Regions from separate parts of the Paenibacillus sp. TSM33 genome, predicted to be linked through region 2. Evidence: predicted binding sites of a transcription regulator. Region 2 holds the regulator's gene; each other region holds the start of a gene.
The links. Region 2 encodes Rex, which represses fermentation and respiration genes when NADH is low (regulators of the CRP and FNR family bind a similar motif). Its sites were predicted from a motif close to TTGTGAAATATTTCACAA; they were not measured.
Positions count from the first base shown of each region.

Region 1: ACN6NF_RS00965 (phosphoketolase family protein) is a predicted target of Rex. The motif match lies at 1,048-1,065, and genes of this name have one in related genera.
Region 3: adhE (bifunctional acetaldehyde-CoA/alcohol dehydrogenase) is a predicted target of Rex. The motif match lies at 1,729-1,746, and genes of this name have one in related genera.

Region 1 is NZ_JBLZXB010000003.1:47,819-51,110, forward strand. It holds gene ACN6NF_RS00960 (GntR family transcriptional regulator) at 169-891, shown strand; gene ACN6NF_RS00965 (phosphoketolase family protein) at 1,195-3,292, shown strand, end outside.
Region 2 is NZ_JBLZXB010000017.1:485,128-488,419, reverse strand. It holds gene dinG (ATP-dependent DNA helicase DinG) at 1-1,805, shown strand, start outside; gene ACN6NF_RS14100 (redox-sensing transcriptional repressor Rex) at 1,833-2,486, shown strand; gene ACN6NF_RS14095 (amidohydrolase) at 2,473-3,292, shown strand, end outside.
Region 3 is NZ_JBLZXB010000017.1:642,424-645,715, reverse strand. It holds partial or broken gene ACN6NF_RS14930 (dioxygenase family protein) at 369-803, shown strand; gene ACN6NF_RS14925 (Crp/Fnr family transcriptional regulator) at 846-1,562, opposite strand; gene adhE (bifunctional acetaldehyde-CoA/alcohol dehydrogenase) at 1,822-3,292, shown strand, end outside.

The DNA.
Region 1 (3,292 bases), on a different contig from region 2:
TGTATTTTTGGCTGTTTTGCAGATATGTTCAGTGGTGTGATGTATATGTCATGGCAGCATTATGCATAAGAATGTAAAGTAAAAGGGACACAAACAAACATGAGATGAAATGGGCATGTTTATGGTAAACTATATGGAGTTATAGAAGACCTGAAAGAGGAGTACTATATGACACAATTTGTCTATAAGCAAATTATTGACGATCTTAAAATGAAAATTTTCGCTGGAAAGTTTGCAGATATGAGATTGCCAGATGAACGTAGTCTTAGTGAGACTTACCAGGTTAGTCGTAGTTCCATTAAACGTGCTCTGACTAAAATGGAGAGTGTCGGAATTATTTTCAAAAAACAAGGTTCCGGGACATTTATTAATCCCTTATACATAAGAAATGAATCTATCTTTAACTACGAAGGCTCTAATCTAGGGGTTACTGATAATTTTCAAATGCATGGCAAAAAGCCAAAAATCAAAGTATTGAGTTTTGAGGTCATTCCACCGACAGAAGAACTACAGCGCGATTTGTTCTTGGACACTCATGATTTTGTTTATAAAATCGTTCGGTTGCGTCTGTTTGATGATGATCCATTTATGATCGAAACGGGCTATATCCCCATTAAAATTGTCCAGGATTTAAATCAGACGATTATTGAGGGTTCCATTTTTAATTATTTGGAGGACTCGCGGAACCTGGCTGTCACCAAATCTTTCTTATCCATTTTTGCAGAACCGTCTCAAAAAAATGACCAAAAGCTGCTGCAATTGAAAGAAAATGAACCCGTAGGCATTATGGAGGGTGTTTTCTTTTTGGATAACGGTACCCCATTTGAATTTTCGCATATGCGATTTCACTACAAATATTTGAAATTTAATACCTTTGTATCGGTACACTAACGAAAAGACTGGAGAATTCTCCGGTCTTTTTTTATGGTTTTGAAAAAGAATTAAAGCCTGCGAACTCTTCGTTTATCACGAATTTTATTTGTTTATCTTTCTATATATTTTAATGTAAGGGCTTTTTTACTGTCTTTTTAATTTATATTTCATAGTATGTTCAAAATTTCACAAAATTGGACCGTATCACTTGTGAAAAAGGTTGAATTAATTTAGCGTAGCGTTATGATGTACATGTAGATGAAATTTACGGAAATAAATTACAAACAATATTACAAACCAAATTACTAGGGAGTGGACACCATGGCCTTATCACCCGTGTTAGCAGAATACTCATCTCAAACATATTTGAAAAAACTGGATGCATACTGGCGTGCAACCAACTACATTTCAGTAGGTCAGCTTTATTTAAAAGACAATCCTTTGTTGAGAGAACCTTTGAAAGATTCGGATGTAAAGGTGAAGCCTATTGGACACTGGGGCACGATTCCAGGCCAAAACTTTATTTATGCTCATCTTAATCGTGTTATTAATAAATATGATTTGAACATGCTTTACATTGAAGGTCCTGGTCACGGCGGCCAGGTTATGGTTTCAAATTCATATCTTGATGGAAGCTACACTGAAATCTATCCACAAATCACTCAAGATATCCCAGGCATGAAGAAACTGTTCAAACAATTTTCGTTCCCTGGCGGTATTGCTTCGCATGCTGCTCCTGAAACACCTGGATCTATCCATGAAGGTGGAGAGCTGGGCTATTCCCTTTCTCATGGTGTAGGTGCTATTTTAGATAATCCGAATCTGATTTCGGCTGTTGTTATTGGGGATGGTGAAGCCGAAACGGGACCATTAGCCGCTTCGTGGTTCTCTAACAGATTTATCAATCCAATCACGGATGGCGCAGTGCTTCCAATCTTACACTTAAATGGCTTCAAAATTAGTAACCCAACGATTATGTCTCGCCAATCGAAAGAAGAGTTAACCTCGTTCTTTAAAGGTTTAGGTTGGGAACCTTTTTTTGTTGAAGGTGAAGACCCTGATCACATGCATCCAGAAATGGCGAAAGTATTGGATACTGCCATCGAGAAGATCGAAGCTATCCAGAAGAATGCGCGTGAAAATAATGACCTTACTCGTCCGGCGTGGCCAGTACTTATCTTCCGTTCACCTAAAGGCTGGACGGGTCCAAAGGAATGGGACGGAGTGCCGAATACAAATTCGTTCCGTGCCCATCAGGTTCCAATTCCGGTTGATCAAAAAAATATGCAGCACGCACCTGCCTTATTAGAATGGCTGAATAGCTATAGACCAGAGGAATTGTTCGACGAAAACGGTCGTTTAAAAGCTGAGATTGCTGAAATTCTGCCTACAGGCGATAAACGAATGGGAATGAACCCTGTTGCGAATGCGGGTAACCTTATTAAAGACTTGAAATTGCCAGATTTCCGTAACTATGCGCTGGATAACTCCACGCCTGGTAAAGTGATTGCGCAAGATATGTCGGTTTTGGGAAAATACGTTAAAGATGTGGTTGTATTAAATGAAGAGAATCGCAATTTCAGAATCTTCGGACCTGACGAAACGATGTCTAACCGCTTGGCTCCTGTTTTTGAAGTAACCAAACGCCAATGGATGGATCAAATTATTGAGCCTAATGATGAATTCTTGTCATCTTATGGTCGTGTCATTGATTCCCAATTGTCTGAACACCAAGCTGAAGGATTGCTGGAAGGTTACGTGTTAACAGGTCGTCATGGTTTCTTTGCAAGTTACGAAGCCTTCCTGCGTGTGGTTGACTCGATGATCACTCAACACTTCAAATGGCTGCGTAAAGCAACGGACCAAGGATGGCGTGCAGATATCCCATCATTGAATGTTGTAGCTACTTCAACGGTCTTCCAACAGGATCATAATGGGTATACACACCAAGATCCAGGCTTGTTGGGACATTTGGCTGATAAGAAACCAGAATTTATTCGTGAGTATCTGCCAGCTGACGCCAACTCTCTGCTAGCTGTTTTTGACACCATTTTAAATGACCGTCAAAAGATCAATCTGGTTGTTTCGTCCAAACACCCACGTCCACAATGGTTCTCTGCTGATGAAGCGAAAGAATTGGTAGACAAAGGATTGAAGATTATTGACTGGGCAAGTACAGATCAAGGTGGAGAGCCTGATATTGTCATCGCTTCTGCTGGTACAGAGCCAACGATTGAAAGCTTAGCTGCAATCTCGATCTTGCATAAAAAACTGCCTGACTTGAAGATTCGCTACATCAACGTAGTAGACTTACTGAAGTTGAGAAGCCAAAAGTTAGATCCTCGTGGATTATCTGACGCTGAGTTTGATCAATTTTTCACAAAAGACAAGCCAGTCGTATTCGCTTTCCATGGTTACG
Region 2 (3,292 bases):
AACATAAAATAAACAGAAGAGACTTCGCGACACCAAAGGAAGACTTGATTACAGCGGCTCAAATGATTGTCTGGCTGACTCTGACAGAAACCGGTGATGATGAGGAACTAAACCTGAGCAACCGTGGAGGGGATTTTTGGGAAACGGTAGCTAGTGATTCCGAGTCCTGTCTTGGTCGTTCTTGTCCATGGTTCCGCAAATGCTACTATCATCGTGCACGTCATGAAGCAGGAACAGCGGATGTGGTTATAACGAATCACTCCAAGCTGTTCACCGACGTCAAAGCAAGTCATCAACTGCTGCCTAGCTATGAACACTTGGTGATTGATGAGGCACATCATCTAGAGGAAGTAGCTGGTAAGCACCTGGGCATGCATATGAAATATTTCACACTCGTGCATACGCTGACTCGATTGTTCAAGGACAGCAAGAATGGGCAATTGCCTTCGTTACGTCAGCAGTTGGCAAAGTCGGGGCATGAGAAGTCGACGGAATGGGCCTCGGTCATTGATCAGTTGTACCCACTTGTGTTAGAGGTTAAGGAAACTTGGGACTTACTAAGTGATAAGCTGTTTGGCATGTTGCCGGAGCGAACTGATGCTACACCAGGTGAAACGGGGCAATTTTCTTCGCGTCTCAAACCGTCAGCCAAGCCTGCAAAGTGGGATCAGGCGGCGGCATTGGAAAATCAGCTTTATGTAACATTGAGCGAAATTTTGCGCAAGGGCGACAAGCTGATGCTGGATGTCAAGGAAGAACATGACGATTATGCGGCGGATAGTCTCATTACAGATATCACGGGTCTGCTTAAGGATTTGGCGGGGATTAGGGAAAATTTGCGCTTCTTTATACGACTCGATGATGAAACAACCGTATATTGGCTTGAAGCGAGTGGACAATTCCGTAGTAAATCATTGCAATTTTATGCGGTGCCCGTCGATGTGAGCCGCCAGTTGAAAGAAATGTTTTTTGACAAAAAAAGAAGTATTATTCTGACATCTGCTACTTTATCGGTAGATAAATCGTTTCAGTACATGACCGATCAACTCGGTTTGCAGGAGGCCGCAGATCAAGGACGATTAATGACGTCACAGCTCCCATCACCCTTTAATTATAGGGATCAGGTGTTGCTGGTCATTCCGCGAGATTTTCCGAGTGTGAAGGGCAGTGTAGGAGATGCACATTTTGTAGAGATGCTCGTTAGCTCTCTAGGAGCGACTGCCCAGGCGACGCGGGGGAGAATGCTCGTTCTGTTTACTTCCTATCGGATGCTCCGGCAAGTGTATGAGCCGCTCAAAGAGGCGTTAGCGTCCAGCGATATTACCGTGTTAGGACAAGGTGTGGACAGTGGGAGTCGCAGCAAGCTAACCCGCCGTTTTCAGGAAGCCAAAGCTTCTGTATTGCTTGGAACCAGTAGCTTTTGGGAAGGCGTCGATATTCCAGGGAAGGCTTTGACTTGTCTGGCCATCGTTCGCTTGCCGTTTCAACCGCCCAATCACCCGTTACTGGAGGCCAAAAGCGAGTTGCTCCAGCAGCAGAAGAAGAATCCATTTATGAAGCTGTCTGTACCACAAGCAGTTATTCGCTTCAAGCAGGGATTTGGGCGATTGGTACGTACAGCGAGCGACCACGGAGTCGTCATCGTTTACGATACGCGTGTGATCGAATCCTATTACGGAAAGCACTTTTTGTACTCGTTACCGGGACCAAAAATGGAGCATATGCCATCGGAGCAAATGGTGCCTCGCATCGCCGAATGGCTCCAATCCGCCCCGGAGACAGAGGCACAACGGACGGACACCTAAAGTCCGTTACAATTAGGGGGAGCAAGTATGAAATCAGATAAAATTTCAGAGGCTGTGGTACGGAGATTACCCGTATATTTACGTTATCTGAATGCACTGCACAAACGGGAGGTGGCTACGGTCTCTTCTCAAGAGCTGGGGCAGAGGTTAGATTTGAACCCGGCCCAAATTCGTAAAGATCTTGCTTATTTTGGCGATTTTGGTCGGAAGGGCATCGGTTACGATGTTTCTTATCTAATTGAGAAAATACGCCATATCCTGAAAATCGACCAGCAAATTAACGTAGTATTGGTCGGAGCGGGTAATCTGGGTCAAGCCCTATCGAACTATAATGCTTATTTAAAAGACAATATGAAGATTGTGGCGGTATTTGATGCGTTCCCGGATAAGGTTGGGACCAGAATCAATACCTTGGTCGTACAGCCGATGGATGAACTGGAAGCGACTGTGAAAGAAAAAAATATCCGAATCGGGATTATTACTGTTCCTGATTTTGAGGCACAACATGTAGCTGATAGGCTCATTGAGAGTGGAATTGGAGCGATTTTAAACTTTGCACCTATCATTCTCAAGGCACCAGCTAACATTCGGATACATGCCACAGACTTTACAACTGATTTGCTTAGCCTCGCTTATTATCTGGAGGACGGAAAGGAAGAAGTACAATATGACAGTGAATAAATGGATGATTAAAAACGGTTCTTTTGCCGTCAATGGACCCGAAGCTGGGGTAATTCATGGTTTTATGATTGTGGAGGATAGCCGTATTACTTACATTGGCGAGACTTTGCCTGCGGGTGAGGAAGAGACAGAAGCAATCGACGGTAAGGGGTTATTGTTTTTGCCTGGTCTGATCAATACTCATGGCCATGCGGCGATGTCTCTGCTGCGAGGGTATGGAGATGACTTGGCACTTCAAGTGTGGCTTCAGGAAAAAATGTGGCCTATGGAAGCCAAGTTTACATCTACAGATGTGTACTGGGGAACATCCTTGTCAGTGCTGGAAATGCTGAAAGGTGGAACTACGACTTTCCTGGACATGTACGATCATATGGATGAGGTGGCTCGTGTAGCTGAAGAGTCGGGTATTCGTGCAAGTCTGATGCGTGGAGCCATTGGACTCTGTTCAGAAGAAGAACAGCGGATCAAGCTGGCTGAGGCCGTGACTTTTGCGCGTAACTGGCATGGAAAAGCAGACGGTCGTATTACAACGATGATGTCTCCGCATGCACCATACACATGCCCGCCTGCGTTTATTGAGAAATTTGTTCAAGCAGCACATGATCTCGACTTACCATTGCATACGCACATGTCCGAGACGATCGCCGAAGTTGAACAAAACGTACGCGACTATGGTTTGCGTCCAGTTGCACACTTGGATAAGCTTGGCTTTTTCTCCCGTCCTTCACTGGTTGCCCATGGCGTTCACTTGAACGACGAAGAAATAGCTTTATTGGCGGAACGGGGTGTGGCGGTTTCACATAATC
Region 3 (3,292 bases), 160 kb from region 2:
GCGGGTATGAGTAGAAGGATGCTTCCACAAATAGTTAGAACAGCGGTCAAAGAATATATTTTCTTCTTGAAGACAAGTATTACACAGGTTTCTAAGATTTTGACGGAAAACGGAACCGCATTTTGGGCAATTCGAAGTATGTATCTCCATAGAAACCAGTCCTTTGTATCGGAATATAGTAATATTTTTAAATTTATTAGTTACATATTACTATGACTTTATACCTACATCAATCTTTATTTAAAGAATAGTTGATCTTTCAGTATATGCTGGCATCTATATTGACATTACTCTATTACTTATGCACTATTACTTACATAAAGTTGCTATATGAATAAAATAAATAGTATACGATTAGGGGATTTTTAATGATACCATCTTTATTTTTAGCCCACGGATCACCTATGCTTGCTATTGAACAGACGGACTATACTGCATTTTTAGAACAGTTGGGGAAAAGCCTTCACCCTAAGGCGATAGTAGTTATCTTTACAACTCATTGGGAAACGCAAGTGTTAACGATTAGTTCAATGGATGAGATTACGATACAATTTATGATTTTGGAGGTTTAGTGGTGTGACTGTCCATAATCTGCGCATTGTCAATTGGGGAGAAACGATAACGGAGCCTTGGGCAATTGATTTTGATGACTGGATTATCGAAAAAGTGCAAAACCGAGATATAGGGGCTTTGGATCACTATGAAAGCGAAGCGCTCGCCAGGCCGTACCTAGAGCAGAACACTTTGTACCGTTGTTTATTGCAATGGGGAGTGGAATAAAATTAGGGAGTGTTATAAGCTAATAATGGCTTACAGCACTCCCTTTTACATTAAAAAACAATTTATTATATCCGGCAAATCTCACGTGGGCACAATTCACAATGACATACACCTTGCAGCATTTCCAAATCCTTGACAACAATCATACCATTATCGTATTCGACTGCATTTTTCTTACGCAGATCACTGAGCATCCGATTTACACTTTCCCGGGTAGCACCGATCATATTTGATAAGTCAGTATGAGTAATCTTTTTATGAATCAGAATGTAGTCGCCGTGAGGCTCACCATAAGTGTTGCATAGTCGGATGAGTGTGGAACAGAGAGCGCCAGGCTTGCCGTACATCATCAAATCGCGGAACTTGGTCTGAGTAATGCGGTGATGCGATCCCATCCATTTCATAAAGTCAATCGCAAAATCACAATGCTGGCAAATAAGCAGCTCCAAATCTGTATGATCGATTACGCCAATATCACTGTCCTCCAGAACCTCAGCAGAAAAGGAATGTTTGGTGCCGAAGAAAGGATCAGCTTGACCCACAAGATCGCCGCTTTGATACATATATAGAATAAGTTCCTTACCCTCATCCGTTGTTTTGGTCACTTTTACGCGTCCACGCTTAATATAAAACAGCTTATCCGCTGTATCTCCTTCCCAGAACAGATGCGAACTTTCTGGCATGACTCGATCTTTCATCATCACTTGCAGCCGGTTGAAGCTGGCCTCCGAGAAGCAACAGGTGTTGCCGCGGGCTTCCATTACATTTGTAGGGTTTCTCATCGTCCATTTCCCCTTTGTATCCTATGTTATTTTATCTGCAACTTGATCAATTCAAATTCATTATATACCTGTGCAATGCGTTTTTGGGGCAAGAAGAGGGGGTAAAAGTGGCAGAATTCCAAACTTTGTGATTTAATTCACTTCATAAAATAAAATTTTAAATAGATTGTGAAAAAAATCACAAAATATCTTGGAAAGCTGTGTTACGATCAGTGCGTGAACAAGAGATAGTACACGAGATAACAGGAGGATGAGGGAAATGGCTGTTAAAAACGAGGTTATCCAAAAAGAGCAAAGCGCAGAGCAGTATATTCAAACGCTGATTGACCGGGCGAACCGGGCACAGCAAGCTTTCATGAGTATGAATCAGGAGCAGATTGACGAAATCGTACAAGCTATGGCACTCGCAGGGATGGATAAGCACATGCACCTCGCGAAGTTGGCTGTTGAAGAAACAGGACGCGGTGTGTACGAGGACAAAATCACCAAAAACATGTTTGCAACAGAATATGTCTACCATAGCATCAAAAATGAGAAAACCGTCGGTGTCATTGAAGACAATGACTTTGATAGTTTTCAAAAGATAGCCGAACCCGTTGGTATTATCATGGGGATTACTCCAGTAACAAACCCGACTTCGACTACGATGTTCAAAGCGTTAATTGCCATTAAAACACGTAACCCAATCATTTTCGGCTTTCATCCATCTGCTCAATCGTGTAGTGCGGAAGCAGCCCGCGTCTTGCTTGAAGCAGCTGTTAAACATGGTGCTCCAGCGGATTGTATTCAATGGATTGAAGCACCTTCGATGGATAAAACAAATGTACTGATGAACCACCCTGATGTAGCGTTGATTTTGGCAACTGGTGGATCAGGCATGGTTAAGGCAGCTTATAGCTGTGGTAAACCTGCACTTGGCGTAGGTCCTGGTAACGTACCTTGCTTTATTGAAAAAACAGCCGATATCAAACAGGCCGTGAACGATCTTATCCTTTCTAAATCTTTTGATAACGGTATGATTTGTGCTTCGGAACAAGCCGTAATTATTGAAGAGCCTATCTTCGAGCAAGTGAAGAAATTGATGATTGCTAATGGTTGCTACTTTGTAAATAAAGAAGAGGCAGCTAAGCTCACTCAAGGAGCTATGAATGTAGAAAAATGTGCAGTGAACCCGGCCATCGTCGGACAGTCTGCTGTAAAAATCGCTGAAATGAGCGGCATTACAGTACCGGCAGGAACAAAAATTCTGGTCGCTGAAATTGAAGGAGTAGGAACCAAATTCCCATTATCTGCGGAAAAATTGAGTCCGGTATTGGCTTGCTACAAAGTAAAAAATGCAGAGCAAGGTATCCAACGTGCTGCTGAAGTCGTAGAGTTCGGCGGTATGGGTCACTCGTCAGCTATCCATTCTCAAGATGAGGATGTTATTGCTCGCTTCGCAGACCGTTTGCAAACAGGACGTATCATTGTAAATGCACCTTCCACACATGGCGCAATCGGTGATATTTACAACACCAACCTACCTTCGTTGACACTTGGTTGCGGTTCGTACGGTCGTAACTCGACTTCGTCGAACGTATCTGCAGTTAACTTGATTAATGTGAAAAGGGTGGCGAAACGGACGGTGAATATGCAATGGTTCAAAGTACCTTCCAAAATCTATTTTGAAAAAAATTCGACACAGTATCTTGCTAAAATGCCTGATATCTCACGTGTAGCCATTATCACTG